3 regions of the Streptomyces sp. NPDC051452 genome follow, and region 1 is predicted to be linked to each of the others. Evidence: riboswitches for the same ligand, from Rfam matches in the RefSeq annotation. Region 1 holds a riboswitch; each other region holds the start of a gene.
What was found. Region 1 has a riboswitch for cyclic di-AMP ahead of ACIBA9_RS00045 (peptidoglycan DD-metalloendopeptidase family protein). Riboswitches for the same ligand answer to the same signal wherever they lie in the genome.
Positions count from the first base shown of each region.

Region 2: linked by a shared signal. The riboswitch ahead of ACIBA9_RS28235 (NlpC/P60 family protein) and the one ahead of ACIBA9_RS00045 (peptidoglycan DD-metalloendopeptidase family protein) in region 1 are both predicted to bind cyclic di-AMP.
Region 3: linked by a shared signal. The riboswitch ahead of ACIBA9_RS24935 (transglycosylase SLT domain-containing protein) and the one ahead of ACIBA9_RS00045 (peptidoglycan DD-metalloendopeptidase family protein) in region 1 are both predicted to bind cyclic di-AMP.

Region 1 is NZ_JBITEB010000001.1:1,771-12,103, forward strand. Features, by position in the region: gene dxs (1-deoxy-D-xylulose-5-phosphate synthase) at 1-568, shown strand, start outside; gene ACIBA9_RS00015 (aspartate aminotransferase family protein) at 565-1,950, shown strand; gene ACIBA9_RS00020 (hypothetical protein) at 2,019-2,315, opposite strand; gene ACIBA9_RS00025 (XRE family transcriptional regulator) at 2,470-3,093, shown strand; gene ACIBA9_RS00030 (DUF6126 family protein) at 3,090-3,212, shown strand; gene ACIBA9_RS00035 (tyrosine-protein phosphatase) at 3,274-4,071, opposite strand; gene ACIBA9_RS00040 (alpha-galactosidase) at 4,243-6,315, shown strand; cyclic di-AMP (ydaO/yuaA leader) riboswitch at 6,617-6,779, shown strand; gene ACIBA9_RS00045 (peptidoglycan DD-metalloendopeptidase family protein) at 6,784-7,704, shown strand; gene ACIBA9_RS00050 (SGNH/GDSL hydrolase family protein) at 7,983-8,768, shown strand; gene ACIBA9_RS00055 (TetR/AcrR family transcriptional regulator) at 8,849-9,469, opposite strand; gene ACIBA9_RS00060 (Glu/Leu/Phe/Val dehydrogenase dimerization domain-containing protein) at 9,632-10,333, opposite strand, start outside.
Region 2 is NZ_JBITEB010000014.1:157,586-167,918, forward strand. Features, by position in the region: gene ACIBA9_RS28225 (M23 family metallopeptidase) at 1-331, shown strand, start outside; gene pcrA (DNA helicase PcrA) at 414-2,903, opposite strand; cyclic di-AMP (ydaO/yuaA leader) riboswitch at 3,190-3,361, shown strand; gene ACIBA9_RS28235 (NlpC/P60 family protein) at 3,369-4,943, shown strand; gene ACIBA9_RS28240 (hypothetical protein) at 5,181-6,146, shown strand; gene ACIBA9_RS28245 (hypothetical protein) at 6,150-6,503, opposite strand; gene ACIBA9_RS28250 (NlpC/P60 family protein) at 6,939-8,006, shown strand; gene ACIBA9_RS28255 (response regulator transcription factor) at 8,025-8,771, opposite strand; gene ACIBA9_RS28260 (PspC domain-containing protein) at 8,768-10,060, opposite strand; gene ACIBA9_RS28265 (PspC domain-containing protein) at 10,271-10,333, shown strand, end outside.
Region 3 is NZ_JBITEB010000011.1:164,117-174,449, reverse strand. Features, by position in the region: gene fahA (fumarylacetoacetase) at 1-203, opposite strand, end outside; gene ACIBA9_RS24940 (HAD family hydrolase) at 519-1,331, shown strand; gene ACIBA9_RS24935 (transglycosylase SLT domain-containing protein) at 1,408-1,896, opposite strand; cyclic di-AMP (ydaO/yuaA leader) riboswitch at 1,900-2,080, opposite strand; gene ACIBA9_RS24930 (polyprenyl synthetase family protein) at 2,790-3,800, shown strand; gene ACIBA9_RS24925 (outer membrane lipoprotein carrier protein LolA) at 4,213-5,412, shown strand; gene ACIBA9_RS24920 (ABC transporter ATP-binding protein) at 5,446-6,453, shown strand; gene ACIBA9_RS24915 (ABC transporter permease) at 6,440-7,324, shown strand; gene ACIBA9_RS24910 (flavodoxin family protein) at 7,386-7,982, opposite strand; gene ACIBA9_RS24905 (hypothetical protein) at 8,180-9,268, shown strand; gene rarD (EamA family transporter RarD) at 9,459-10,333, opposite strand, start outside.

The DNA.
Region 1 (10,333 bases):
GATCGCCGCCCCGCGCGACGCCGGCCAGTTGCGGGCCCAGCTGCGCGAGGCCGTCGCCGTGGACGACGCGCCCACCCTGGTCCGTTTCCCGAAGGAGTCCGTCGGCCCGGACATCCCGGCCGTGGACCACGTGGGCGCCATGGACGTGCTGTACCGCGCCGAGCGCCCCGAGGTGCTGCTGGTGGCGGTCGGCGTGATGGCCCCGGTGTGCCTGCGGGCCGCCGAACTCCTCCAGGCCGGGGGGGTGCGCTGCACGGTGGTCGACCCCCGCTGGGTCAAACCCGTCGACCCCGCCCTGCCCGGGCTCGCCGCAGAGCACCGCCTGGTCGCCGTGGTGGAGGACAACAGCCGTGCGGCAGGCGTCGGTTCGGCCGTCGCCCTGGCCCTCGGCGACGCCGACGTGGACGTGCCGGTGCGGCGGTTCGGCATCCCGGAGCAGTTCCTCGCCCACGCCAAGCGCGGCGAGGTGCTGGCCGACATCGGACTCACACCCGTCGAGATCGCCGGGCGGATCAGTGCGAGCCTGGCCGTCAAGGACGTCGACGGCGCAGTCAAGGAGAGTGCATGACCAGGGAGTTCGACCTCGGCGCCCTGCTCGCCGAGCGCGGAGCCGAACGTTACGAGCTGCACACCGGGTATCTGAACCCGCAACTGCCGCGCATGCTGCGCACCATCGGCTTCGACAAGGTCTACGAGCGCGCGGAGGGCGCCCATTTCTTCGACGCCGACGGCAACGACTATCTGGACATGCTCGCCGGGTTCGGCGTGATGGGGCTGGGCCGCCATCACCCGGTGGTCCGCAAGGCACTGCACGACGTCCTCGACCTCGACCTCGCCGACCTCACCCGCTTCGACTGCCAGCCGCTGCCCGGCCTGCTCGCGGAGCGGCTCCTCGCCCACAGCCCGCACCTGGACCGGGTGTTCTTCGGCAACAGCGGCACCGAGGCGGTGGAGACGGCCCTGAAGTTCGCCCGCTACGCCACCGGCAGGCCCCGCGTCCTCTACTGCGATCACGCCTTTCACGGCCTGACCACCGGCTCCCTCTCGGTCAACGGCGAGAACGGCTTCCGTGACGGCTTCGCTCCACTGTTGCCCGACACCGCCGTGCCCCTCGGTGATCTCGGCGCCCTGGCACGGGAGTTGAAGAAGGGGGACGTCGCGGCCCTGATCGTCGAGCCGATCCAGGGCAAGGGCGTGCACGAGGCTCCACCGGGCTATCTGCGCGCCGCCCAGGAGCTGCTGCACCGGCACAAGGCGCTGCTCATCGCCGACGAGGTGCAGACCGGACTCGGCCGCACCGGCGACTTCTACGCCTACCAGCACGAGGACGGCGTCGAACCGGACCTGGTGTGCGTGGCCAAGGCCCTCTCCGGCGGTTACGTCCCCGTAGGCGCCACCCTCGGCAAGGACTGGATCTTCAAGAAGGTCTACTCGTCCATGGACCGGGTGCTGGTCCACTCGGCGAGCTTCGGCGGCAACGCGCAGGCGATGGCGTGCGGGCTCGCCGTGCTGTCGGTCATGGAGAACGAACAGATCGTCGCCCAGGTGCGCACCACCGGCGAGCTGCTGAAGTCCCGGCTGACCGCGCTGATCGACACCTACGAACTGCTCGCCGACGTCCGGGGCCGCGGACTGATGATCGGCATCGAGTTCGGCAGGCCGTCCTCGCTGAAGCTGCGCGGTCGCTGGACCATGCTCCAGGCCGCACGCAAGGGCCTGTTCGCGCAGATGGTCGTCGTCCCGCTGCTCCAGCGGCACCGGATCCTCACCCAGGTGTCCGGTGACCACCTGGAGGTCATCAAGCTCATCCCGCCGCTGGTCGTCGACGAGGCCGACGTGGACCGGTTCGTGGACGCCTTCACGGCCGTGATGGACGACGCGCACAGCGGCGGCGGCCTGATGTGGGACTTCGGCAAGACACTGATCAAACAGGCGGTCGCGAACCGCTGACCGCCGGGCGCGCGTCCCTCACCGTGCCCCGCCGGGCCCGCCCGGCGGGGCACGCGCCGTTCACGCCGCTACCACGCGCTGAGCACCACGAAGTAGAGGAACAGGCTCGTCAGCCCGGTGGTGCCCAGGACGAGTCCGACGACGGCGGTCCACAGCCGGCCCAGTCCGCGGTCGGCGTAGTAGATGCCCATGGCGCCGAAGGTGACCGCGAGCCCGCCGGCGATCAGCGACCACGGGAGCAGGAGGAACATGAGCGTCGGCCAGAAGCCGGCGGCGGCGAAGGCGCCGAGGACGACGGAGAGCGGGCCCAGGGCGACGGCCGGTGACTCCGAGTCGTCCCGCCGTACCGAGCTGTTACCGGACATGCCGTTACCCCCTTGTGAACACGTCCCCCTTTTGAACGCGTTCAAATACTAGGCTCGACCGTAGCACGACGGCTCCCATCCCATCGGGGGCTCCGGTCTTTGCCTGACAGGCAAGAAATTTGCCGCAGAGGCAAGCCTCGGGCTCAATGGAGGCATGAACGCCTCAGATGCCGTGCCGCCGGCGGACCAGGGCGGCGACCTGCCCCCGGTCGCGCTCCGGCTGCGGGCGCTGCGCCGGCGGGCCGGCCTCACCCTGGAGGCCGCGGCCCGCACCGCCGGGCTCTCGCCCGCCCACCTGTCCCGCCTGGAGACCGGGCACCGCCAGCCCTCGCTGCCGATGCTCCTCGCGCTCGCCCGTATCTACGGTACGACCGTCTCCGAATTGCTGGGAGAGACCGTCGCCGACCGGGACGCGATCGTCCGGGCCGCCGACATGGAACCGACCCGCGCGGGCGGCTGGACGTACCTCCAGGCCGGGGCGCCGGGCCGCGGCATGCAGGCCCTGCGCGTGCGCGTGCCGTACGGGGCGCAGGGCGACATCGTGCGCGTCCACCCCGGCGAGGAGTGGCTCTACGTCCTCACCGGGCGCCTGCGACTGCGCCTCGGTGACACCGCGCACCTGCTCGCACCCGGGGACAGCGCGCACTTCGACTCGCTCACCCCGCACCGCATCGCCGCCGAGGACCACGACGGCGTGGAGTTGCTGTTCGTCCACACCCTGCTGCAGAGCCCCACGGCCACGCTGTGCCTGGGCCCCTTGACCGGAGAGCTGCCATGAGCGACTTCGAGACGAAGTTCCCCCGTGCCCTGTGGATCCGCCTGATCATCTACATCGCCCTCGGCCATGTCCTCGCCGCGTTCCTCTACCTGCTGTTCGCGGTGGGCGCCAAGGGCTGAGCGCGCGGCGGCGCCGCATCGCGCCGCGCCGCCCCGCGCGGTCGGGGGCGTTCCGGTCCGGTCAGTCCAGCAGGCGCGCGGCGAGCCGGTCCCGCTCCCGTGAGGAGAGGCCGAGGCCCTGCTCCACATAGGCGTCGAAGCCGCCCCAGGTCTCCTCGATGCTCGCGAAGGCCGCCTCCAGATACTCGGCGCGCGCGTCGAAGAGCGGGCTGAGCAGCTCCATCACCTCGGGGGTGTACGCGGTGTCCGGGCTGCCGTTGCGGCGGACCTTGTAGCGGCGGTGCTTGGCGTTCGACTCCAGGTAGTCGGCGACGACCGCCTCGCGTTCCACGCCCACCGCGAGGAGTGTGACGGCTATCGAGATGCCGGCGCGGTCCTTGCCCGCCGCGCAGTGCATCAGCGCCGGCACGCTGTCCTCGGCGAGCGCGCGCAGCACCCGGGAGTGCTCGGCCGTGCGCTCCTTGACGATCCTCCGGTAGGAGGCCGTCATCCGGGCCGCGGCCTTGCCCTCGTCCAGGATCGAGCGCAGCTGGTCGAGGTCGCCGTCGCGGACCATCTTCCAGAATTCGGCGCCGTCCGCCGGATCGCTCAGCGGGAGGTTCACGTTCCGCACGCCGGGCAGCTCGATGTCCGGGCCTTCCAGCTTCCGGTCGGCCGCGTTGCGGAAGTCGAAGACCGTGTGCAGGCCCAGGGAGGCGAGGAAGACCGCGTCCTCGGCCGTGGCGTGCGCCAGATGCCCACTGCGGAACAGCACGCCGTGTCGCACCCGTCGTCCGTCCACGGTGGGCAGTCCGCCCACGTCGCGGAAATTGCGCACTCCGGCCAGCTCCGGCTCGGTCGACGGGACCTGCTGCGTCACGGGGGCTCCTCCCGAAAGGGCGCCGCCGGCGCGGCTCGCCGACGGGCGTTCCGTCGACCATACGACATTGCTTTCCTCGGGCAATGAGTTGTCCACAGGCATTGTCACCAGCGGAACCACACCCGATGATGTTCGCACTTGAGCGGATCCGTTGGCACCTGTGAGGTCTCGATGGCGGACGTCGCCGAAGACGGTCATACCTGGCTCCTGTCGGGTCCCACCAGCAGCTACGCCCTGCATCTCACCCCGGCGGACGAACTGCTCCATCTGCACTGGGGCCCGCGCATCGGCCTCGCGGACGCGCAGGCGCTGGCAGAGAGCCCGCCGCCCGGCCACCGGCCCTTCGAGTCCCCGCTCGACGGCCGGGAGGAATACCCCGTCGAGGGCGGCCCCCGCTTCACCCGCCCCGCCCTCTCGGTGCGCACGGACGAGCGCCGCGGCACGGAGTGGGCTTTCGAGTCGTACGACTCGGCGGGTGACGAACTGCGGCTGCGCTTTCGCGACGACGGGGTGGAGATCACCCTGCACTACCGGATGCGCGGGGACGTCGTGGAGCGCTGGGTGACCGTGGCGAACGGCACTCACGCGCGCGTGGAGCTGCTGCGGGCCGACGCCGCCACCTGGACCCTGCCCGACCGGGAGGGCTGGCGCCTGTCCCAGCTGCACGGCCGCTGGGCCGCCGAGTCCCGCCTCACCACCGCGCCCCTCACCTACGGCGAGAAGGTCATCGGCAGCCGGCGCGGCCACACCGGCCACCAGCACCTGCCCTGGGTGGCGCTCGACACCGACGCGACCGAGGAGAGCGGCGAGGTCTACGGCTGCGCCCTGGGCTGGTCCGGCACCTGGCGCATCGCCGTCGCCCAACTCCCCGACGCGCGCGTGCAGATCACCGGTGGCGCCGGTCACGACGACTCCGGGCTGCTGCTCCTGCGGCCGGGGGAGGCGTACACCACCCCCGTCTTCGCGGGGCTGTGGAGCGACGGCGGCTTCGGGGGCGCGAGCCGTGCCTGGCACGCCTACCAGCGCGCGTACGTCATCCCGGACGCGGACCGGGACCGGCCCGTCCTCTTCAACTGCTGGGAGGCGACGAAGTTCGACATCTCCGAGGAACAGCAGACCGCCCTCGCCCACCGCGCCGCCGAGATCGGCGTCGAGCTGTTCGTGGTGGACGACGGCTGGTTCGGCGCACGTACCAGCGACCGGGCCGGGCTCGGTGACTGGACCCCCAACCCCGACCGCTTCCCGCACGGCCTGAGGCCCCTCGCCGACCGGGTGCACGGCCTCGGCATGCGGTTCGGCATCTGGGTAGAGCCCGAGATGGTCAACCCGGACAGCGACCTGTACCGCGCCCACCCCGACTGGGTGCAGTACCGGCCGGGGCGGCGGCGCACGGAGCAGCGCAACCAGCTCGTCCTCAACCTCGCCCGCGACGACGTCCGGGAGTACCTGTGGGAGCGGCTGGACGCCCTGCTGTCCAGTGCCCCGATCGACTATGTGAAGTGGGACTTCAACCGCTGCTTCACCGACGCCGGCTGGCCCGGTGAACCGTATCCGCAGCGGCTGTGGGTGGACCATGTGCGCGCCCTGTACGCCCTGCTGGACCGGTTGCGGGCGGCACACCCCAAGGTCGCCTTCGAGTCGTGCTCGGGCGGTGGCGGCAGGATCGATCTCGGGGTGCTGAGCCGCACCGACCAGGTGTGGACCTCCGACAACACCGATCCGCTGGACCGGCTCGCCATCCAGCACGGCTTCAGCCAGATCCATCCCGCCCGGATCATGGCCGCCTGGGTCACCGACAGCCCGAACACGCAGCTCAACGGCAGGGTCAGCACCCTGCGCTTCCGTTTCGTCAGCGCCATGGCCGGCGTCCTCGGAGTCGGCGGTGACCTCACGCGCTGGAGCGCGCGGGAGCTGGCCGAGGCCGGGCGGTGGGTGGCCCTGTACAAGGAGATCCGCCCGGTCGTCCAGCGCGGCGCGTTGTACCGGCTGCGGCCCCCGAGGGGCGGCCTGAGCGCCGTCCAGTACGTCCTCGGGGACGAGACGGTGGTCCTCGCCTGGCTGCAGGCGCAGCGCCATGGGGAACCCGCGCCGGCGGTTCGGCTGCGCGGACTCGACCCCACGGCATCGTACGAATGCCGTGAAACGGGCGCGGTCCATCGAGGGGCCGTCCTGCTGCACCACGGCCTGCGTACCGGCCTGACGGGCGACCTCGATGCGGCGATTATCCGCCTCCACCGCATCTGATGCGTATGCCTGAATCGACGCCTTGATCCCAACTGGTAGTGACATGAGGGCCTGTGGTGGGGTGGCGCGTGAGGAGGGTCATATCGGTGACCGTCCGTGGTGTGTCATGTCCACGTAATTCCGGTACGGGAAAGGCGAATCGGCGGGACCCGGGGGCGGGAATGCACGGAGGGTGTCCGCGTATGCGCGCCTTCGATCTTGCGGAAGACGGACAAGGGGAGCCGGCTGCTTGTTTCCGTGCCTGCCGCTCGCTTACGTTCACCACCGATCCGGACGGAACGCCGAATCCTGCCGCCGCCCGGACTCCCACACACTTGACCCGCGTTCGGCAGGAGCGGGGGACCCACCAGGTACGACTGCCTGTCCGGTCTCCGCGACAGGCTCGGGGTGAAGCCGTGTGTCACACGGCCGGGCAGCTCCAGCCCGAACCCGACAGCTGACCTCGCAGGCGTCGGAGAGGAATGCGCCATGCCCGCCAAGGGTAAGCACCGACGTCCCAAGACCCCGCGTCTTTCCCGCTCCGCCGCCGTCGCCGGAACCGGCGGCGCGGCGCTGGCCCTCCCGCTGTTCGCGGCCGTCGGCGCGCATGCCGCCACCCCGGCGCAGTCCCTCCCCGGAAAGGCCGTCCAGTCCGTCCGGGCCGCGGCGCAGAAGACCGCCGTCCAGCCTGGCGCGGCGGCAGGCACCTACACGGTGCAGTCCGGCGACTGCCTCGCCACCATCGCCGAACGCCGGCACGTAGGCGGCGGCTGGCAGCGGCTCTACGAGGACAACCGGCAGGCCGTCGGCGCCGACCCGGCACTGATCCACCCCGGTCTGAAGCTCACCATCGGCGAGCGGGCCGCGCGGGACTCCGCCGTATCCGCACCCCGGCAGCACTCCTCGGCCACGACCCCGTCCCCGGCCCCCGTCCGGTCCGCCCCGGCGCAGGCGGCCCCGGCCGCCCGGCCGTCCGGCGCCATCACCCCGGCTCCCGCCACCGGTTTCACCCTCCCCGTGTCCGGCGCCACCATCGGCACCGGCTACCACGTGGCAGGCAGCATGTGGTCCAGCGGGTACCACACCGGCGTCGACTTCGTCGTCCCGCCCGGCACCCCGCTCCAGGCCGTGGCGGCGGGCACGGTCGTCTCCGCCGGCTGGGGCGGCGCGTACGGCAACCAGGTCGTCATCAAGCTCGCCGACGGCCACTACGCCCAGTACGCCCACCTCTCCCGGCTCTCCGTCTCGGCCGGCCAGAGCGTGAGCACGGGTCAGCGGATCGGCCTGTCCGGCGCCACCGGCAACGTGACCGGCCCCCATCTGCACTTCGAGATCCGCACCACGCCGGACTACGGCTCCGACATCGACCCGGTCGGCTATCTGCGCGAGCACGGCGTCGCCGTCGGCTGAGCGTCACCTCGCGGGCGAACTGCTCGCCCACCGAGCCCCCGAAGGCCGGACCCCCGATCCCCGGGTCCGGCCTTCGGCGTGTCCGGGCGGAGCCGGTCCTTCCGTACGACGATCACAATCTCAACGTGTCCACCGGCAGGCCTATTCCAAGATTGACGAAGTATTTAAGAGTGGCCCTTCTCACCAGTCGTCAACCCCCGCCTACGGTCGCGTAGGTCACATCCCAAGGTGAATCATGGTCCGACGTGGCAGACGATTCGAAGAGTGACAACACATCAGTGATCGGGTCGTACGTGGCGCTGGGGGACAGCTTCACCGAGGGCGTCGGCGATCCGGGCCCGGGCGGCGCCTTCGTCGGCTGGGCGGACCGGTTCGCGGTGCTCCTCGCCGACCGGCGCCCCGAGGGCGACTTCCGATACACCAACCTCGCCGTACGCGGGAAGCTGCTGGACCAGATCGTGGCCGACCAGGTCCCCCAGGTCGCCGAACTGGCCCCGGACCTGGTCTCCTTCTGCGCCGGCGGCAACGACATCATCCGTCCGGGCACCGACCCCGACGAGGTGGCCGAGCGGTTCGAGCGGGCTGTGGCCCGGCTGGCGGCGGTGGCGGGCAGGGTGATGGTGACGACCGGCTTCGACACCCGGGGCGTCCCGGTGCTCAGGCATCTGCGCGGCAAGATCGCCACGTACAACGGGCATGTCCGGGCGATCGCCGACCGCTACGGCTGTCCCGTGCTGGACCTGTGGTCCCTCAAGTCGGTGCAGGACCGCAGGGCCTGGGACAGCGACCGGCTCCACCTCTCACCCGAGGGACACACGCGCGTGGCCCTGCGGGCCGGGCTCGCCCTCGGCCTCGACGTCCCGGCCGACCCGGAACAGCCGTGGCCGCCGCTGCCGCAGCGCGGCACCCTGGAGGTCCGGCGCGACGACGTCCAGTGGGCTCGCGAGTTCCTCGTCCCGTGGATCGGCCGGCGGCTGCGCGGCGAGTCCTCCGGCGACCATGTGACGGCGAAGGGCTCCCTGTCGCCGGACGACATCAAGTCGCGGATCGCCTCCGTGGCCTGACCCCGCCGCGCCCGCTCCGGGCCGTTCACCCGGGCGGCCCGGGGCCGGCGCGTGCCATGCCGTCGTCTCCGGCCGCGCCCCTATCGCCCGCGTTCGGTCAACGCCCGCCGGTCCAGGCCCAGTTCCCGGGCCAGGGCCTCGTCGACCCACTCCTGTGCGCGCGAGCGCGGCACCGCCCCCGGGTACGACGTCAGCTGTACGGCCAGGCCGTCCAGCAGGGCCGTCAGCCGCAGGGCGGTAGCGGCAGGGTCGGCGCACGTGAACTCGCCCGCCGCCACACCCTCGGCGATGACCTCGGTGATCGCGGCCTTCCACTGCTTGTCCAGATCCCGGGAGACCTCGCGCAGGGCGGGTTCGCGCAGGGCCACGGCCCAGCCCTCGATCCACAGCCGCCAGCCCTTGGCCTGTCCGGTGGGCGCGTACCAGCGCACCGCCGCCCGCAGCCGGCGCAGGGCCGACGTGCGGCGGCCCAGCAGCTTGCGCAGATGTGAGAGGTCGTCCTGCGCCGCGTACGAGAACGCGGCCGCGACCAGCTTCTCCTTGGTGGAGAAGTGGTACAGCACCAGCGCGTTGCTCACCCCGAGCGTCGCGGCCACGTCGGCGATCCTGATCGCCGCCACGCCCCGCGCCTCGATCTGCCCGATGGCGGCCCGCAGCAGGTCCTCCCGCCGCTCGGCCACACTCAACCGCACTCTCGCCACGCGGTCACCCTAGCCCTTTGTCAAGGACCTGCCCAAAGAGCCCACCGGCCGGCCGGACGACACCACCCGGGGCAACCCCGGCGGGCGGCACCGGAGGCGGAGCGCTCGAAGGCCAGTGGCACCGGCGGCCGCAGGAGCCCGGCGAGACGGGCCCGGGCTCGCTCAGCGGTACCATCCGAAGCGTTCCGCGATCACCGGCAGCCGGGCGGTCACCACGGCGTGCGCGGCCGTTCGCGGGGTCGTGCCGTCGGCTTCCGCGCGGTCGAGCACCAGAGCGACCAGGGCGCGCATCGACCGCCGGATGTGCGCGAACGCCTCGTCGGCATCGGCGCCGATGTCACCGAACAGCGTCCACCACCACCAGGCGTTCGTCGCGGAGTTGACCACCACGTCCGGCAGCACCGTCACCCCGCGCGCGGTCAGCAGCGCCTCCGCCTCGGGCAGTACGGGCATGTTGGCGGCCTCGACGATCCAGCGGGCACCGATCCGCGCCTGGTCGGCCACGCCGATCGCGTACGACACGGCCGCCGGCACGAGTACCTCCGCCGCCACGGACAGCCAGGCGTCGCCGGGCAGTTCGCGGTCGCCGGAGCGCAGCACCCCTCGGTCCACCGTGCCGTAGCCGTCCCGCCCGGCCAGCAGCGCCTCGACGTCCAGGCCCGCCGGATTGGCGATCGTGCCCTTGACGTCGGCGACGGCGACCACGGTCAGACCCGCGCGCGCCAGGAAGCGCGCGGTGGCCCCGCCCATCGTGCCGAACCCCTGGACGGCGACCCGGGTGCCCCGATACGGCACCGACGCCCGGTCGAGTGCCGCGAGCACCGACTCGGCGACCCCGCAGCCACCGGCCAGCTCGTCCAGTCC
Region 2 (10,333 bases), on a different contig from region 1:
GATGTCGGTGCACACCGGCATCGACTTCCCCGTCTCCTACGGCACCACGGTGATGGCCGCCACCGACGGCACGGTCACCACCAAGTGGAACAGCGCCTACGGCAACATGCTGATCCTGACGGCGAAGGACGGCACGGAGACCTGGTACTGCCACCTCTCCAGCTACCGCGTGGCCTCCGGTACCAGCGTCAAGGCCGGCCAGCCGGTCGCCTACTCCGGCAACTCCGGCAACTCCACCGGCCCGCACCTGCACTTCGAGGTACGCCCGGCGGGCGGAGCGGCCGTGGACCCGCTGCCCTGGCTGCGCAGCCACGGGCTGGACCCGACCTGAGCCCGCGCGGAGCCGGGCCCCGCCGAACCGGCGGGGCCCACCCCGTCCACTGCCTGGTCCCCCGCTCCGCCAAGAGCTTCGGCTAGAGCTTCTCCACCGGGGCGTAGCGCAGCAGCAGCCGCTTCGGCTTGGTGTCACCGAAGTCGACCGTGGCCTCCGCGTTCGCGCCCGTGCCCTTCACCCCGACCACCGTGCCTAGCCCGAACTGGTCGTGGGTGACCCGGTCCCCCACGGCCAGGGCGACCACCGGCTTCTCCGCGCCGCGCCGCGTGGCGAACCCGGACGCCCCCGACGCCGAGGACCGCGAACGACTGGAGGACAGCGAGGCCGCGATGCCCGAAGCCGGCCCGGAGGACACCGGCGCGGCCGCACCCGTGCGCTTCCACTCCAGATGCGTGCCCGGGATTTCCTCCAGGAAGCGGGAGGGCGGGTTGTACGACGGCTGGCCCCAGGCGCTGCGCATCGTCGACCTCGTGAGGTACAGCCGCTCGCGCGCGCGTGTGATGCCGACGTACGCCAGGCGCCGCTCCTCCTCCAGCTCCTTGGTCTGACCGAGGGCGCGCATGTGCGGGAAGACGCCGTCCTCCATGCCGGTCAGGAAGACGACCGGGAACTCCAGGCCCTTGGCGGTGTGCAGGGTCATCAGCGTGATGACGCCGTCGCCGTCCTCCTCGTCGGGGATCTGGTCGGAGTCGGCGACCAGGGCGACCTGCTCCAGGAAGTCGGCCAGCGTGCCCTGCTCGCCCTCTTCCCGCTCCTGCTCGAACTCCAGGGCCACGGCCGCGAGTTCCTGCAGGTTCTCGATGCGGGTCTCGTCCTGGGGGTCGGTGGAGTTCTGCAACTCGGCCAGGTACCCGGTGCGTTCGAGTATGGCCTCCAGGACGGTCGCCGGCCCGGCGCCGGACTCGACGACCGTGCGCAGGTCCTCCATGAGCGTGTTGAACCGCTTGACCGCGTTGGTGGAACGCGCGGCCATGCCGTACGCCTCGTCGACGCGCTTCAGGGCCTGCGGGAAGCTGATCTTCTCGCGCTGGGAGAGGGCGTCGATCATCGCCTCCGCGCGCTCGCCGATGCCCCGCTTGGGCACGTTGAGGATGCGGCGCAGCGGCACCGTGTCCTCGGGGTTGGCGAGCACACGCAGGTAGGCGAGGACGTCCCGGACCTCCTTGCGCTCGTAGAAGCGGACGCCGCCGACGACCTTGTAGGGCAGGCCGACGCGGATGAAGACCTCTTCGAAGACACGGGACTGGGCGTTGGTGCGGTAGAAGACGGCGACATCGCCGGCCCTGGCCTCGCCGGCGTCCGTGAGGCGGTCTATCTCCTCCGCGACGAACTGGGCCTCGTCGTGCTCGGTGTCGGCGACGTACCCGGTGATCAGCGCGCCCTGGCCGGCGTTGGTCCACAGGTTCTTCGGGCGCCGGGACTCGTTGCGCTCGATGACCGCGTTGGCCGCCGACAGGATGGTCTGCGAGGAGCGGTAGTTCTGCTCCAGCAGGATCGTCGTCGCGCTGGGGTAGTCCTCCTCGAACTGGAGGATGTTGCGGATCGTCGCGCCCCGGAAGGCGTAGATCGACTGGTCCGCGTCACCCACGACGCACAGCTCGGCGGGCGGCAGGTCGTCCTCGCGGGGCGGGGTGTCGACGTCCCCGGCGGCGCGCTCGCCCGTGCCGACGAGTTCCCGCACGAGGGCGTACTGGGCGTGGTTGGTGTCCTGGTACTCGTCGACCAGGACGTGCCGGAAGCGGCGGCGGTAGTGGTCCGCGACGTCCGGGAAGGCCCGCAGCAGGTTGACCGTCGTCATGATCAGGTCGTCGAAGTCGAGCGCGTTCGCCTCGCGCAGCCGGGACTGGTACAGCGCGTAGGCCTGGGCGAGGGTCTTCTCGAATCCGTCGGTGGCCTGACCGGCGAAGTCCTCCTCGTCGATCAGCTCGTTCTTCAGGTTGCTGATCTTGGCGCTGAAGGACTTGGGCGGGAAGCGCTTGGGGTCGAGGTCCAGGTCGCGGCAGACCAGGGCCATCAGGCGCTTGCTGTCGGCGGCGTCGTAGATCGAGAAGGAGGACGTGAAGCCGAGCTTCTTCGACTCGCGCCGCAGGATCCGCACACACGCGCTGTGGAAGGTCATCACCCACATCGCGTTCGCCCGCGGTCCCACGAGCTGCTCGACGCGCTCCTTCATCTCGCCCGCGGCCTTGTTGGTGAAGGTGATCGCGAGGATCTGGCCCGGGTGCACGGCGCGCTCGGCGAGCAGGTAGGCGATGCGGTGGGTGAGCACACGCGTCTTGCCGGAACCGGCGCCCGCGACGATGAGCAGCGGGGAGCCGGCGTGCACGACCGCGGCGCGCTGGTTGTCGTTCAGCCCCGCCAGCAGGGCCGCCGCGTCGAGGGCGGGGCGCGGGGCGCCGTCGCGGTAGTAGGCGTCCCGGTCCGGCGGCGCGTCGAACTTCCCGCCGAACAGATCGTCCGGAAGCGGCTCCGGAGCGTGCTCGTCCTCGGGGGGCGGCGGGGGCTCCTCCGCGTGCCCGCGAGGGGGCTGGAGGTCCGCCAGGAAGCTGTCGTCAAAGAGGCTGCTCATCGCTCTCCGAGTCTAGGGCGCCCCACCGACAACCGGTCGCCGTCCCTCGAACCCGGTCCCGCGAGCGGGGCCACCGCCGGGATGTGCCCCGGGGCGCCGGTCAGCGCCCCACCAGGCACGATCTTTTCCTCACCCTGTGGAAGCGGCCGGTGACACCGGTGTGAAAGTGCCCTCAGGTCACGGAAATGTATCGGACATACCTCGCACCAACCTTCACAGAAGTCACACGAGTTGGTTAGGTTTCCCTCAGGCCGCACGACCCCTCTCCGGCGAACCTCGCCGGGCCGCGCGGCCTCCGCCGAGTCCGGCGCGCCCCGCACGGTGCCCGGAGCCGGGGACCCACCGATCCTGGGGTGAATCGGCCGACTCCCGCCCGGGACGACGCCGTAGGGCAACCCTTCCGAACCACCCGCCCGAACCCGACAGCTAACCCGGTAGGCGGCATGTTGGAAGGAGTCGCCTCCCTTGGCGTCGCACCGCAAGCCGCGCCCCGGCGGCACCCGTGGACCGGGCCTTCATGGCTCCGCCCTCGCCACCGCCGCCGTCACCTCCGTGGCCGTCCTGTCCCAGACGGCCGAGGCCGTGTCCGCCGACGACGGCAGGCCGAGCCTGGAGGAGATCGAGAAGAAGATCGACGAGCTGTACCGCCTGGCCGACCCGCCACCGGAGGAAGAACCGGCGGCCCGGCACCGGGCGCGCGCCGACGAGACCCGTCAGGCGGAGGCCCGGCGCGCGGCGCGGCTCGCCAAGGCCCGCGAGGCCCGGGATCCGTTCCCGCCCGCCCCGGACGTGGCCGCCTCGCTGCTCGCCGAGTATCCCCAGGACCACTTCGCCCAGAACAGGGTGATGAACCGGCTCGCCTCGCGCGTGAAGGACGCGGCCGAGCGGGGCAGAAACGCCAGGAGTCCCCGGACGCCGGACGCCGGGCACTACGACGTGCAGGCCGCCAAGGCGGCGATCCAGTACAAGCTCGCCACCGCGCGCGAGCTGCTGTCCCGGCTCACCTCCCAGGCGGACTCCCGGCAGACCACCCCCGACCACCCGACCTCGCTCACCGGCCGGGACACCCTCGGCCGACCGGACACCTTCGGCGGGGCGGGCACCTTGGGTGGGGCGGGCACCTTGGGTGGGGCGCACACCTTGGGTGGGGCGCACGTTTTGGGTGGGGCGCACGTTTTGGGTGGGTCGGATGCTCTCAGTGGGTCGGATGCCTTCGGGCGGTTCCATGGCCGGCCGGACACCCCGGGTGGGTCGGACACCTTCGGCGGGTCGCACACCTTCGCCGAGTCGGAGGCCCTCGGCGGTCCTGACACCTTCGGCCGGCCCCACCCACACGGCCGGCCGGATACCCTCGGCGGGTTGGACACCTTCGGTGGGTCCGACACCTTCGGCGGGTCGCACACGCTCAGTGGGTCGCACACCTTCGGCGGATCGGATGCCCTCGGGGTGCCGTGGTCGGCGACGCGAGACCCGCAGGCAGCACTCGACCGGCCGCAGTCGGAGGCAACCGCTCCGGGGCCGATCGCACCAGTGACGACCGCACCAGTGACGACCGCTCCGGGGCCGATCGCGTCAGGGTCGGTCACCCCGGGGTCGATCGCCCCGGGAACGACCGCCGCTGCGCCGACCACGTCGGCGGCGCCCCTCCCGGCGGCGCACATGTCCCCGGGCTCGCAGCAGGCCACGAAGGCGGGGAAGGCGGTCGCCTTCGCCCGGGCCCAGCTCGGCAAGCCGTATGTGAGCGGCGCCAGTGGACCGGGCTCGTACGACTGCTCCGGCCTCACCCAGGCCGCCTGGAAGGCCGCCGGAGTCACCCTGCCGCGTTCCGCCCAGGCCCAGGCAGCGGCGGGAGCTCCGGTCCCGCTCGCCGACGCCCGCGCTGGTGACCTGGTCTTCTTCCACGCCGACGGCAGCCACGTCGGCCTCTGCACGGGCAACGGGATGATGATCCACGCCCCGAGGCCCGGCGGGTACGTCCGCGAGGCGCCGGTCGACCTCTCCGGAGGGTCGGTCATCCACAGCGTGGTGCGGCCGGCCTGACCGTTCTTCTCGCGGATCCCCTCGCGGATATCCGTCACGGGCCGCGCGTCCCGCCCATCGGTTCGCGCGTCCCGTCTTCCCGGATCGCGGGGCCCCACCGCCCGGAGCGCGCAGTGCCCCTGTCCGGACCTACGGACCCCGTCGTCGTCACCCCTCACACGCGCGTGCCGGTTGTTTGCGCCCCACGCGCGCGTGCCCTGCGCGGCCGGAGGCGCGCGGCTGCCTAGCATCGGGCGCATGCCCGCCGACCCGAGCCCCCTGACGTGGTGGGCCGAACGTCCTCCCGCGGCCGGGGCCGCGGTGATGGCGACCGCCATCGTGTCGGTGGGTCTGCGTCTGGCCGGCGCCGAGACGCTCTCCCTGGTGGCGCTGACAGTGGCCGCAGTCTCCTGGCTGGCGCTGGCGGCCGACTTCGTGCTGCGCCTGGTCCGTGAACGGCGCCGGTGGATGGCCGAGGCGCGGAGCACGGAGGCACTGAACGCCGTAGCCGCTACGACCGTGCTGGGCACCGGGATCTCGATGCTGGGCCGGCAGACACCCGCGGAGGCCTTGCTGGCGCTCGCGGCGCTGCTGTGGCCCGTGTTGCTCGTCCTCGCCCTGCGGCACTGGGAGCGGCGCATGCCGGGAGCGGTGTTCCTGTGTTGTGTGGCCACACAGGGGCTCGCCGTGCTGGCGGCCACGCTGGGCGCCGCCGAGAGGACGGCATGGCTCGCGCACACGGCGCTGGTGCTGTTCTGGCTTGGCCTGCTGCTCTACGGCCTCGCCCTGACACGCTTCGACCCCCGGCAGACGCTGGAGGGCGCCGGGGACCACTGGATCGCGGGCGGGGCACTGGCGATCTCCGCGCTGGCCGGGGCCCGGTTGCTCGCCGCCGACAGCGGGCGGCTGTATCTGTGGGACGACGACGACAGCGACGTCCTGCGTACCGCGACGGTCGTACTGCTTGTCCTGAGCCTGGCCGGGTACCTCGTGCTCGTGGCGGCCGAGGCGGCCCGGCCGCGCCCCGGCTACGACATGCGGCGGTGGGCGACGGTGTTCCCGATGGGCATGACGGCGGCGGCCACGCTGTCCGTCGCGGCCGCCCTGGACACCCCCTGGCTCAGGGTGCCGGGGCAGGTGCTGGTGTGGATCGCGGTGGCGGCGTGGCTGGCGGCCGCCCTGGGCGCGGTGCTCGCGCTCCGCGCCGGTGCCGAGACGGGCTGACCGTCAGGTCCACAGGACGGCGATGAAGATGTTCGCCACGGTCAGCAGGCCGACGAGACCGAAGAGCCCCTTGTCGACCCGCTCCTCGTCACGCTTCACGTAGACCAGTCCGAGGATCACGATCAGCAGCGCCAGCTTCACACCGATCTTGACGCTGTTGACGTGGTGGTCGTCCGCCTGGTTGAGGCCGACCAGGGCCACGCCGGTGACCAGCATGGTCAGCGCGCCGTGCAGCATGCCCGGCACGAACCGGGCCGTGCCCTGGCCCATCGCCTTCATCTGCGTGAGGAAACCGCCGAGCAGCGCGGCGATGCCGATGATGTGCAGGCCGACGAAAAGATGGATGAGTACGTCCATGATGCGGGAGCCTAGCCAGGCGGTTTCGGCCTCGCGTGAGCGGGCTCGCCGATGCCACTCCCGCCGGTGCCTCTCGGCGGTCACCCCACTGCATATATGCGTTGCATAGCACCCCACGGCTCCCTCCCGTCCCGCTTTCGGCGCTTCGATCAACACGCTGCGTGAAGACGGCGACTCCGCCCGGAGAAAACGGTCACAAAGAGTCAGCTCGCGGTCCGTCGAAGCCACTTCCGAACAGCGCGTTACCTGCTTGTCACCGAACGGCCTAACGTCCTCCCCCAGGTGACCGGCTTCCCACCGCCGCCCGGGTCAGGAGCGGCAGTCGGCCACTCCCGCCGAGAAAGGCCCGGCGGTGGCCCACTCCCCCGTGCGGGCCCCGCCGGGTACGCCGACCGCTCGGCGCGACGAGTCCTAGGAAGGGACGTGAAGGTCCAGGTGGCAGCCCACCGAAAGCCCCGGCAGCGCCCGCTCGGCGGCCAGACGGCCCGTACGGCCGCCACCCTCGCCCTGGCGGGCGCGGCCACCGCCGCGGCTTTCGAGGGGACGGGACATGCCGATCCGCAGCTGACGCCGGCCCAGGTGAAGGACAGGGTCGACAGGTTGTACCAGGAGGCAGAGGTAGCCACCGACAAGTACGACGGGGCCCGGGAGAAGGCCGACGCGGCCCAGCGACGGATGAGGACGCTCCAGGACCAGGCCGCCCGCAAGCAGGAGAAACTCAACTCCGCCCGGGACGCCCTGGGTTCGGTCGCGGCGGCACAGTACCGCGACGGCGCCGTCGACCCGGCCTGGCAGCTGGCCCTGTCCAGCGACCCCGATCGCTATCTGGAGGGCGCCGCGCTCGCGGAACGGGTCGGCGACCGGCAAGCCGCCGCCGTCTCACAGGTGCGCGAACGGATGCGGGAGATCGAGCGGCTGCGCGGCGCCGCCCGAGTCGAGCTGAGGTCCCTGCGCTCGCGGCAGGCGGAGCTGAAGCAGCGGAAGAAGACCATCACCGGCAAGCTGGACGAGGCCCGCCGTCTGCTGGCCCGGCTCACCCCCCGACAGCGGACCGAGGTCACCGGCAGCGCCGACACCCCCGCCGGGCACGTCTCCAGGGCGGCCTCCGACGCCCGGGAGACCCTGGACCCGACCGGACCCGCCCCCGCCTCCAACGGACGCGCGGCGGCGGCCCTGTCCTACGCCTACGCCAAGCTCGGCAGCCCCTATGTGTGGGGCGCGACCGGCCCGAACGCCTTCGACTGCTCCGGCCTGGTCCAGGCCGCCTACCGCTCCGCCGGCATCTCCCTGCCCCGCACCACCTACGCCCAGATCAACGCCGGCCGGCGCGTCTCCCGCTCCGAACTTCAGCCCGGCGACCTGGTGTTCTTCTACTCCGGCATCAGCCACGTCGGGCTCTACGTCGGAAACGGCCAGATGATCCACGCCCCGAACCCGTCGGCACCGGTCCGGCTGGCCCCGATCGACCAGATGCCGTTCGCCGGGGCGACCCGGGTGGCGTGAGGGCCGGCACCCACGGGGTCAGACCAGTCGGCGGGCCGTCGCCCAGCGGGTCAGTTCGTGACGGTTGGACAGCTGGAGCTTGCGCAGGACCGCCGAGACATGCGACTCGACCGTCTTGACCGAGATGAACAGTTGCTTGGCGATCTCCTTGTACGCGTAGCCGCGGGCGATCAGACGCAGCACCTCGCGCTCGCGCTGGGTGAGGCGGTCCATGTCCTCGTCCACGGGCGGGGCGTCGGTGGAGGCGAAGGCGTCGAGTACGAACCCGGCCAGCCTCGGGGAGAAGACGGCGTCACCCTCCTGCACCCGGAAGATCGAGTCGACCAGATCGGTGCCGGTGATGGTCTTGGTGACATAGCCGCGGGCGCCGCCACGGATCACACCGATCACGTCCTCGGCCGCGTCCGACACGGACAGCGCGAGGAAGCGCACGGGCCGCTCGGCGTCGCCCATCAACGCCACGCAGCGCCGCAGCACCTCGACACCGCCGCCACCCGGCAGATGGACGTCGAGGAGGACCACCTCGGGCCGGGTCGCGGTGATCACCGAGACCGCCTGGTCGACGTCCGCGGCCTCACCGACCACCTCGACGCCGGTCTGCTCGGTCTGGCCGATCTCGGCCTGCACGCCGGTGCGGAACATCCGGTGGTCGTCCACGAGCACCACCCGGACGTGCCGCCCGACCGCGCCGCCGCCGGCGGGCCGGCCGGACTGGGCCGCCTCCGCCGCTCCAGTCGTGCCGTTCGTCTCGGTCGCGTCGCTCATGACGTCTTCTCCACCCTCTCCATCTCCAGCTCGACCTCCGTGCCGCCGCCCGGCACCGCCCGCAGCCGGGCCGTGCCGCCGTTGCGCTCCATACGGCCGATGATCGATTCTCTGACGCCCATGCGGTCGGCTGGTATCGAGTCGAGGTCGAAGCCGGGACCGCGGTCGCGCACCGACACGAAGACCGTCTTCCCCTCGACTTCGGCATAGACCTGTACCGCCCCGCCGTCGCCACCGTACTTGGCGGCGTTGACCATCGCCTCACGCGCGGCCTGCATCTGGGCACCGGTCCTGTCGTCCAGCGGACAGTCTCCGACCACGACGACCTCGATCGGCACGCCGTGCTTGTCCTCCACCTCGGCCGCGTTGCGCCGCACCGCCTCGGCGACCGTGTCCGGTTCCTCGGTCTCGTCCCTGCCGGTCCCCTCGGGTTTGTACAGCCAGGTACGCAGGTCGCGTTCCTGGGCCCGGGCGAGGCGGCGCACCTCGGAGGCGTTTTCGGCGTTGCGCTGGATCAGGGTGAGGGTGTGCAGCACGGAGTCGTGGACGTGGGCGGCGACCTCTGCCCTCTCCTGGGCGCGGATGCGCATCAGCCGTTCCTCGGACAGGTCCTGCGTCATGCGGACCAGGTAGGGGCCGGCGAGCAGGGTGATCCCGACGAGGACGGCCAGCGCGGCCTGCAGGACGGCACCCAGGTGGGCGGCCGAGCCCTGCATGACGAAGATGGCGGAGACACCGGCCGTGACGAGAAGGACTCCGCCGGCCGTGCGGACCAGGGTGAGGGTGCGACGACGGCGGCCGACCTCGGCCCAGCGGGCCCGGCGGGCGTTGTCGGCCTGCCGCCAGACCAGGGCCACACCGGCCGCGACGAGTACGGCGGGCAGGAGATAGGCCTTGGCCGCGCTGCCCAGGTTGACGCTGCCCACGAAGACCACGGACACGATGACCATGAGCAGCAGCGCGAGGATCTGTCCCCGGTCCGGCTTGCGGGCCACCAGTTTGCGCCGGCCCTCCGGCGAGGTCTCCGTGCCGACCAGCGTCGGCGTCTTCTGCTCGCCGACGCCGCCGATGCCGAGGGGGACGAAGAACCAGAACGCCGCGTACAGCAGCGCACCGAGTCCGTCGGCCATGAACAGGCCGACGAAGGCCAGCCGCACCCAGATGACGGGCAGCCCGAGATGCCCGGCGAGGCCCCGCGCCACTCCGCCGAGCCAGCGTCCGTCGCTGCTGCGGTAGAGCTTGCGCGGCGGCCGCGGGTCGTCGAGTGGCAGGCTTGCGGCTTCGGGCATGGCAACGATGGTCACACGACCGGCGGGGCAGGGCATCAGGGTCGGTCCCCGAGACGCCCCTGATCTTCGACAGGGTCGGCTCGGGGAGCGGGGGACCAGGGGCTCCGCCGGTGTCCGAACCGTTCCCCGCCTCGCCTCAGGGCCGAATTCAGGGTTCGCCCAGGGTCGACCCGACTCCCGTCGCGACGTCCCGGCCGTCACCATGGACGCATGACGGATCACGAGCACGCCGCGACGGGTCCGGGACCCGGCACCGGCCCACGCCCGGCCCCG
Region 3 (10,333 bases), on a different contig from region 1:
GCCAGCAGGGGGTTGAGGGTGGGCCGCACAAGCAGGGAGCCGTGCGGTGAGCCGAGGGCGGCGGCCGCGGCGCCCGCGTCGAGAACGTGGTCCCCGAGCCGGACACCGACCCTCCGCTCCGTGCTGCCGGAGGGCGAGAACACGCCATAGGGAAGGTTGTGCGGGCCGAAGGGGTCGCCCTCGGGGACGTCGAAGGGGGGCATGGGGTGCTGCCTCGCTCTCATCCAGGCCATGCATGGCTCTGCGTTCCATGTGGTCGGGCCACACGTTACGGCCGGGATGCGTGTCTTGGGCAGTGCCCTCGGGCGTCACCTCGGGGAGCGGCCGAAAGTCATCGGAGGATGATCGGATGACGGCTCCGGCGCACGACCGCGTGAGGTGCCGCCGGGTGAGGCCGCGGAAGCCGGTCCGCCGCCCACCGCACCCCTTCCGAGCGGCGCTCTCCCGGGGCTGGACGGCACGTAAGTGCGCGCGATCACGGGTGAGTCGGCGAGGCGCGGTGTCCGTATTCTCTGATCATGGCACCCACCCCCGCGTACGCACTGATCGCCACCGACCTGGACGGGACGCTGTTGCGTGGCGACGACACGGTCTCCGACCGGTCGCTCGCCGCGCTCGCGCGGGTGGCGCGGGCGGGCGCCCGGCACCTGGTGGTCACGGGCTGGCCGGCCCCGCGGGTTCGGTCCCTGCTGGCGGGCCTCGGCCGCGCCGACCTCGCGGTGTGCGGACAGGGTGCCCAGCTCTACGACGCCGCGTCCGGCCGGCTGGTCTGGTCGGTCCGGCTGGACCGGGAACTGGCCGAGGCCGCGCTCGGCAAGATCGAGGCGGAGGTGGGGCAGGTCCACGCGGCCGTCGACCAGGACGGCGTGGACGGTCTCACGCTCGTCGAGCCCGGGTATCTGATGCCGCGCCCGACCCTGCCCGCGGTCCGGGTCGCCCGGCGCGACGACCTGTGGCGCGCGCCCATCAGCAAGGTGCTGCTGCGCCACGCCACCCTGACCGACGACGAGTTGGCGGCCGTCGCGCGGGCGGCGGTGGGCTCGCTGGCCACCGTCACCATGTCGGGGCCGGGGACCGTGGAGCTCCAGCCGCACGGGGTGACCAAGGCGACCGGTCTCGCGCTGGCCGCCGAACGGCTCGGGGTCGAGCCGGAACAGGCCCTCGCCTTCGGGGACATGCCCAATGACATCCCGATGTTCGACTGGGCGGCCCACGGGGTCGCCATGGCCAACGCGCATCCCGAACTCAAGGCGGTGGCCGATGAGATCACCCGGTCGAACGAGGACGACGGCATCGCCGTCGTCCTCGAAAAGATCTTCCCGACCGGCTGACCGGCTGACCGGTGACCGGCTGACCGGCACCTTCCCTACGTCGGTGCCGGTGCGCCGTCCCTCGGTGCGTGCCGCGTCAGTACGCGCCGAACACGTTGTCGATCGACCCGTAGCGCGCGGCCGCGTAGTTGCAGGCGGCGGTGATGTTCGCGACCGGGTCGTAGATGTTGAACGAGGTTCCGGCCACGTGGTACGCGTTGAAGGTCGGGTCGATGACCTGGAGCAGACCCTTGGACGGGATGCCCTTGGCCGCGTTGGAGTCCCACAGGTTGATGGCCGCCGGGTTGCCGGACGACTCCCGGATGATGTTGCGGTAGATGCCGTTGTAGGTACCCGGGATGTGCTTCTGGGCCATGATCGCGAGCGACTCGCGGATCCAGCCGTCGAGGTTGTTCGGGTAACCGGCGGGCGTGGTGGACGCGGTCTTGGCCGCCGGGGTGGCCGCGGAGGCGCTGGCCGCGCCGATCAGCGGAAGGGCGAGCACGGCGGCGCCGGTGCCGAGGACGGCGAGCTTGCGGACGAGGCGGTTGGAGCGAACGCGGCGGGGCTGAGCGGCAGCAGGCATGGGGAAGTTCCTCTCCGGCGCCTGCGAGGTGAGCTGTCGGGTTCGGGCGGGGAGGTGCCCGGTCGCGCTCCGGTAGAGCGCGACTTAACCCCTAGCCGTTCCGGTGCGACATGTGCCGTCCGGTCCGGCGACTTACCTGGTTCCCCCGCTCCTGCCCTGCGAATGAGTTCGTCGATGGGTATGCGGGTGGCGGCAGGATTAGGCGTCCACCCGATGGCCGGGAACGTATGCGAGAGCACATGTCGGGAACAAGCACCGGATTCATACAACGCACTATTTGACCTTGATCGGGGCCGTATGAGGTACTTGATCCTTTGCGGTTGCCAACCCTCAACTCGCCGATGGCAAACGGGAAAAGGTGTCTCCGGGCGGGTGGGGTGACGCCGGGGGCCACGTGACCCAACTCACGAAATAGCAAAACCCTGCAAATCAGACATGAGGGATTAGGGCGATTCGCTCCGAAAATTGGACAGTGGGGGGATCCGTGACGCGCCGTCGGTCGTTCTCGTCATGACCGGGGGCGCGCGGATGGGATCGGGCGGCGCGGGAAGAGGGGAGAGGAGGGGGGAGGGGGAGGAATGGATCGCGCGGGCGGATCCGGCCGTGGTCGCGCACCCCTCCGGGGGGTCCCGGCGGACGGCCGGCGGGGACGCCGCGCCGCTCCGCTCACCCCCAGGTCGCGACAAACCCCGCCGAGTCATGTTAAGTCGAGAGGTATCCGCCCTTACTATCCGATCAAAACCATACCGGTCATGATCCGATACGGCCCGGGCTGGACCGGTGGGCGCTATCGGTGATCGAAACAGGACCGGATACGCTGACTTGAGTGATGGCAGCGACCTATCGACAAACCGTGTAATCGCCAGCAGACACCAGCAGACAGGAGACCCCTCGTGACCGTCGTCGGGCCGTTCGGGCTGAGCGTGCGGGACCAGGCTCTGGAAGCCGATGTCCAGGTGGGATTGGCGGCTGTCGAGGAGGGGCTGCTCGAGGCCACGAAGAGCGAGGTCCCCTTCATCACGGAGGCCGCCCAGCACCTGGTGCGGGCCGGTGGGAAGCGGTTCCGGCCGCTGCTCGTGATGCTCGCGGCGCAGTTCGGCGATCCCTACGCGCCGGGCATCGTGCCGTCGGCCGTCGTCGTGGAGCTGACGCACCTCGCCACGCTGTATCACGACGACGTCATGGACGAGGCGGCCGTGCGGCGCGGCGTGGACAGCGCCAACACGCGCTGGGGCAACTCGGTCGCGGTCCTCACCGGGGACTTCCTCTTCGCCCGCGCCTCCCAGATCCTCGCCGACCTCGGCCCCGAGGCGGTCCGGGTGCAGGCCCTCGCGTTCGAGCGGCTGGTCACGGGCCAGATCCTGGAGACCGCCGGTCCCTCGGACGGCCGTGACCCCGTCGAGCACTACCTGGACGTGCTCAGCGGCAAGACGGGCTCCCTGGTGGCGGTCGCGTGCCGGTTCGGCGCGATGATGTCCGGCGCCGACGAGCGGGTCGTCGACGTCCTCACCCAGTACGGCGAACGGCTCGGGGTGGCCTTCCAGCTCGCGGACGACGTCCTAGACATCGCCTCCGACTCCCACGAGTCCGGCAAGACCCCGGGCACCGACCTGCGCGAGGGCATCCCGACCCTGCCGGTGCTGCGGCTGCGCGAGCGTGCCGCCCGCCTCGGGAAGCCCGAGGACATCGCCCTGTGCGAGCTGCTGGACTCCGACCTCAGTGACGACGCCCGGCACGCCGAGGCGCTGGCCGCGCTGCGCGCGCACCCCGCGCTGGAGCAGGCCCGCCGGGACACCGTCCGTTACGCGGAGGAGGCGCGGGCCGCGCTGGCCCCGCTGCGGGAGTGCGACGCCAAGACGTCCCTGCTGGAGCTCTGCGACGCCGTGGTGCACCGCGCTGGCTAGCCCCACCACCTGCGGCCTCACCGGGGCAGCGCACACCGGCGCTGCCCCCACCCGGGACGCCCCCACCGGCCACCCCGCAGGCCCAACCGGCCACCCCGCACGCCCCGGCGACCACTCCGCACGCCCCGGCGACCACACGGCATCCCGCACACACCCCGCGCCCGCGCCCCCGCCCCCGTCCTCGACCGCCTCCCCTCCCGCCCCGTCCCCTACGGGTCGGGATACCAGGGGACCCCGCGTGTCATACCCCAGGCGTACACGGAGTTGGCTCCGTGGTCTGACGCTTCGACACGGCGGATTTGGTCAGATGGAAACCACGGACATCACCACTCCTCACCGATTCGGGTGAGAATGGCGGCTTAGGTGGACCAGCGTGAGGACAGCCGCCGCGGACGACGGAGGTAAGGCACACATGGCACCGTACGAATCCGACGACGCACCGGCCGCCGCACGGGACGAGGACGCTCCCTCCGGCCGGCGCAAGGCCGCGCGGTACGCGGTCCCGGTCGCGGTGGTGGGGGTGGCGGCGGCCACGATCGGGCTGGTCCCGGCGCTCGCCGACTCCGGCGACCCCGACCTGCCCAGGATCAGCGCTCAACAGCTCGTGGAGAAGATCGCCAAGTCGGACGTACAGCAGCTGTCCGGCACCGTCCGGGTCAGCACCGACCTGGGACTGCCCGACCTCGGCGGGCTGGGCGGCGGCTTCGCCTCCGGGGCGACCCGGGGCTCCGGCGACGGCTCCTCCGCCGACCCGCGCGCCAAGCTGACCGAACTGGCCACCGGCACGCACACCCTGCGGGTGGCGGAAGACGGCCCGGACCGGCAGAAACTGTCCCTGCTTGAGCAGGGCGCCGAGTACAGCCTCATCCACGACGGCAAGGACGTCTGGGGCTACGACAGCAAGAGCAACCAGGTCTACCACTCCACCGACGCGGGCACCGGCAGGCACCACCAGGCCGAGCCGCCCTCCACGCCCAAGGACCTCGCCGACAAGGCGCTGAAGTCGGTGGACGACACCACGTCCGTCACCGTCGACGGCACCGAGCGGGTCGCCGGCCGCGACGCCTACAAGCTGCTGATCAAGCCCAGGCAGTCCGGCACCACGGTCGGCGCGATCAGCATCGCCGTGGACGCGAAGACGGGGCTGCCGCTGAAGTTCACGCTGACCCCGAGGAGCGGCGGCGCCGCCGTCGTCAACGCGGGCTTCACCCAGGTCTCCTTCGCGAAGCCCGCTGCCTCCACGTTCGACTTCACCCCGCCCAAGGGCGCCAAGGTCACCGAGGGGGACAAGGAGTCCGGGGCGCGGGAGCACGGCCCGAAGGCGGACCACGGCTTCGGCAAGGGCCGAGAGGGGGCCACGGTCCTCGGCAAGGGCTGGACCTCCGTCGTCACCTTCGACACCGGTGCCAAGGGCGGTCTGCCGACCGGCTCGGCGAGCGGTGCCGCCGGCGGCTTCCTCGACTCGCTCGGGGACAAGGTGTCCGGCAAGTTCGGCAAGGGCACCGTCTTCTCCACCCGCCTGGTCAACGCCCTGATCACCGACGACGGCAAGGTCTACGCCGGTGCGGTGACCAAGGACGCCCTGGTGAAGGCGGCCGACGCGGGGAAGTAACCCTTCCGGGCCCGACGAGACGAGGGGGAGCCGATGGACGGACCGTCCGCCGCGCGGCGGGAGGGGCCCGGCCCGGGGGGCGCGCCGGAGCGCGACCTCGGGCAGGCGGGGGCGAGCGTCATCGCCACGCACGGCCTCACCAAGCGCTACCGCGGCGGACAGCTCGCCGTAGACGGTCTCGACCTGACCGTCCCGGCGGGCAGCGTCTTCGGCTTCCTCGGCCCGAACGGCTCCGGCAAGACCACCACCATCCGCATGCTGATGGGCCTGATCGAGCCGACCGCGGGCACCGCCCGGGTGCTGGGCCGCCCCATGCCCGGATCGGCCCGCACGGTCCTGCCGCAGGTCGGCGCGCTGATCGAGGGCCCTGCGCTGTACGGCTTCCTGTCCGGCCGGGACAACCTGCTGCGCTACGACGCCGCCGATCCGACCGCCGACCCCCGCACCCGGCGTGCCCGCGTCGCCGCCGCACTGGACCGGGTGGGACTCGCGGCCGCCGCGGGCAAGAAGGCGAAGGCGTACTCGCTCGGCATGAAACAGCGTCTGGGCCTCGCCGCCGCGCTGCTCCGGTCGCGCAGACTGCTCGTGCTGGACGAGCCGACCAACGGGCTCGACCCGCAGGGGATGCGCGAGATCCGTGCCCTGATCAGGGAACTTGCCGCCGAAGGCACGACCGTCTTCCTCTCCTCCCACCTCCTCGACGAGATCGAGCAGGTGTGCACCCACGCGGCCGTCATGGCACAGGGCCGGCTGATCACCCAGGGCGCGGTGGCCGACCTGGCGGCCGGTGCCCGCGGCCGGCTGGTGGTGACCACTCCGGACGCCGTCGAGGCGGCCCGGGTGCTGAAGGAACAGGGCGTCACGGACGTCATCGCCGAGGGGGACCGGGTCACCGGCGAGCCGCCCGCCCGGGAGCTGTCCGAGGTGAGCGCCGCCCTGTTCGGCGCGGGGGTACGGGTCCGGGGATTCACGCTCGAACGGGCCTCGCTGGAGGACGCGTTCGTGGCCCTGACGGGGGAGGGTTTCGATGTCGCGGGCTGAGCCGGTCCCGGCGTCGGTGGCGCGCCGGCCGAGCCCCCTGTGGGCCTTCGGGCTGCTGCGCAACGAGGTCGTCACCACGCTCCGCCGCTGGCGCACGCTCGCCCTGCTCGCGGTGCTGGCGGCGGTGCCGGTGCTGGTCGGAATCGCGGTGCGGATCGAGACGAGCGGCGGCTCCCGAGCGGGCGGAGACGGCGGACAGGGCCCGGCGTTCATCTCGCAGATCACCAACAACGGCCTGTTCCTGGTGTTCACCTCGCTCGCCGCGACGCTGCCGTTCTTCCTGCCGATGGCCGTCGGCGTCGTCGCGGGCGACGCGATCGCGGGGGAGGCGGGCGCGGGCACCCTGCGCTATCTGCTGGTCGCGCCGGCCGGGCGCACCCGGCTGCTGCTGACCAAGTACGCGACCGTGCTGGCCTTCTGCGTACTGGCCACCCTGGTGGTGGCCGGCTCGGCGCTGATCGTCGGCGCCCTGCTCTTCCCGCTCGGCGATCTGACGACCATCTCCGGAACCCGGATCAGCTACGCCGAGGGACTCGGCCGGGCCCTGCTGATAGCGCTGGTCGTCGCCGCCTCGCTGGTCGGCGTGGCGGCCCTGGGCCTGTTCGTGTCGACGCTCACCAACAGCGGCATCGCGGCCATGGCGACCACCGTCGGCCTGCTCATCACCGTGCAGATCCTCGACCAGATACCCCAGCTGCACGCCATCCAGCCGTACCTCTTCCCGCACTACTGGCTGTCCTTCGCCGACCTGATGCGCGAGCCGGTCTACTGGGACGACCTGGTGCACAACCTCGGCCTACAGGCCCTGTACGCGGGCGTGTTCGGTTCGGCCGCCTGGGCACGGTTCACGGCCAGGGACATCAGCGCCTGACCGCCGGACCGCCGGACCGCCGGAACGCCGGACCGCCGCCCCACGCCGAGCCCGAGCCCCCTCAGGCGGCCTCATGCACCTCGTGCGGGAAGCGCGCGAGCGGCGCGTCCTGCGCGAAGAACGTCTTCGCGCGGGCCAGAGCCGCGGTGTCCCTCAGCACGTCGCCGCGCCCGCTGCCGTTGCCCAGCAGCACACCGCCGAAGCGCATGCCCAGATAGGCGGCGGAGTTGTTCAGGGTGCCCACGTAGGGGTCGGCGACGGACGGTTCGACGGCCGCGAGCGCGGCGACACCCCAGAGGGTGCGGCCGGCCATGGCCGCCCTGAAGTCGATCTCGGGGATGCGCAGCCAGGCGGACCAGTGATCCAGATAGGTCTTGGTGAGGCCGGACACCGAGTACCAGTACAGCGGCGAGGCGATCACGATGTCCGTGGCCGCGAGCGTGGCGTCCAGCGCCCGGCCGGCGGGGGTGTCCGCGGCCGGCCGTACGTGATCGCTGTCGTGCCGCAGGTCCACGAAGTCCGGCAGCGGGTTCTCGGCGAGGTGGATCCAGTCCTGTTCCACGTCACCGGGCAGCTGTTCGGCGGCCTTGCGGGCCAGCGACTCGGTGTTGCCCTCGGCGCGGGCGCTGCCCAGGACGAAGAGAAAGCGGCGGCTCATGGGTCCCCCAGGACGAGAAGTGGTGTCGAACGAAAATAAAGGCGTACGCATCTTATGCACATGCAAGCAAATTTGCCAGGGTGCGGCTGGTGCGATGCTGTGACGTCGTGGTGACGCGGAAGCCAGGGGGTAGACGACACACTGGTCCACAGGACGCGTACGACCGGATCGTGACGCCGGGGGAGTGAGGGAAACCGATGTCTCGACTCAGCTTCGAGAAGAAGCGGGTGCAGCAGCCCGGGACGCACACCTCGGTGGTGGCCGTCCGGGTGTTCGGCGCGGCGGGCGCGTCGGTGGGCGGGGCGCACGTCGTCGCGGCACCGGGTGAGGAGATCCAGCAGGCCGTGCTCAACCATCTCCAGCGCCTGGCCATCAGCCTCGGTGCCCCGATACGCGCCACGATCCACGACGAACGCGCCGGCTGCGTGGTCCCCCTGGAGGTCTCCACCGACGGCTCCAGCCGGATGACCGGGGAACCCGTCCGGGTGAGGGAGGGCGAGACGCCGGGCGCGCCGGCCGTACCCGCCGGGACGGCCGCACCGACCGCTTCCGCGCCGGCCCCGACAGGGCGGTTCGGCCCCCCGCCCGTCATGCCGGAACCCGGCCCCGCGCCGCTCACGGCGGAATCCGGCCCCTCACCCCTGGTGGCAAAACCGCTGCCCGCCGCGCCGCTGCCGGTGGAGCCGAGGCTGCTCTCCGTGCCCCTCCTGGGCCCGGTCGAGCCGGAGCCCGCCCACGTTCCCACCCCCACGCCGCCCCGGGGGTTCGACGCCGTCGCCGAGGAGATGCTCGGGGACGGCCCGGTGACCGAGACCGTGGAAGGGGCCGAGCTGCTCACCGAGCCCATGACGCGGATCAACGAGGCCGTGCGGGCAGGCCGTATCGAGGCGGCGGTGGAACTCGCCGACCGCACGGTCACCGAGGCGTCCGCGGTGCTGGGCCCCCGCCATGCCGAGGTGTTGCACCTGCGCGAGATGGCGGCGTACATCGCCTACCTCGCGGGCGACCCGGTCCGCGCCTTCCGCCTCTCCCTGGAGCTCGCCCGGCTGCGCCGCGCCGCGCTGGACGCGGGGGCGGCCTACGGCAACGTGCAGAGCGCGGCGACCGCGTGGCGCGCGGTGCGCGACCCCGAGGAGGGGCTGCGGATGGGCCGCGATCTGATCGAGCTGTGGGCCGACCTCACCGCCGAGCCGGGCCCCGCGGCCGAGGACCCCCGCCCCCTGGAGTCCGCCCGCGCCCGCATGCTCCGCCTGACCGACCGGGCGGCCCGCACGGCCCAGGCGTAGGAGCGCCACCGGCCGCGCGGCGGACATCCGGGCGTCCGGCGCGTGGTGGGCCCTGTGCACACGGAACTCGTGGTCCTCCGGGTCAGCCCCATCGCCACCCGGCCCGCGCGGCACCCGCGCGCCGAGGCTGCCGGGTCCCGGAGGGCGGGGCGGCCCGTGACCGGCTGCGCCGACCGACCGCGTCGACCTGCTACCGCCTCCCGGCCTCGCCGCTCCCGCCGCTCCCCGCGGCCTCGCCGGTGACGGCCATGGCCCCGTCCGGCCCCTGCGCCGCCCTCGCCCCGCCGCTCTTCGCGGCGAGCGTGCGTCTGGCCCGGCGTGCGGTGCGCAGCGCGTCGCCCGTGAGCAGCACCAGCGCCACCCAGACCAGCGCGAACCCGGCCCAGCGGGCGGGCGGCATGGCCTCGTGGAAGTAGAGGATGCCGAGCAGGAACTGGAAGACGGGGGTCAGGTACTGGAGGAGACCGAGCGTCGACAGGGGGACCCGGATCGCCGACGCGCCGAAGCAGACCAGCGGCAGCGCGGTGACGACGCCCGTGGAGGCGAGGAGGGCGGCGTGCCCGGTCCCGGCGTCGGCGAAGCTGCTCTCGCCGTGCGCGGCGAGCCACAGCAGATAGCCGAGGGCGGGCAGGAACTGGATGGCGGTCTCGGCGGCCAGCGACTCCACACCGCCGAGGTCCACCTTCTTCTTCACCAGACCGTAGGTGGCGAAGGAGAAGGCGAGGCAGAGCGAGATCCACGGCGGGTGGCCGTAGCCGATGGTCAGCACGACGACGGCGACGAGGCCGGTCGCCACCGCCACCCACTGCGCGGGCCGCAGCCGCTCCTTCAGCAGCAGCACACCCATCCCGATGGTGACCAGCGGGTTGATGAAGTACCCGAGCGAGGCCTCGACGACATGGCCGGAGTTCACCGCCCAGATGTAGACGCCCCAGTTCACGGTGATGAAGGCCGCCGCCACGGCGACCAGCCCGAGCCGGCGCGGCCGGCGCAGCAGTTCCCCGGCCCAGGCCCAGCGCCGCAGGAAGAGCAGGGCGATCACGACGAACCCCAGGGACCACACCA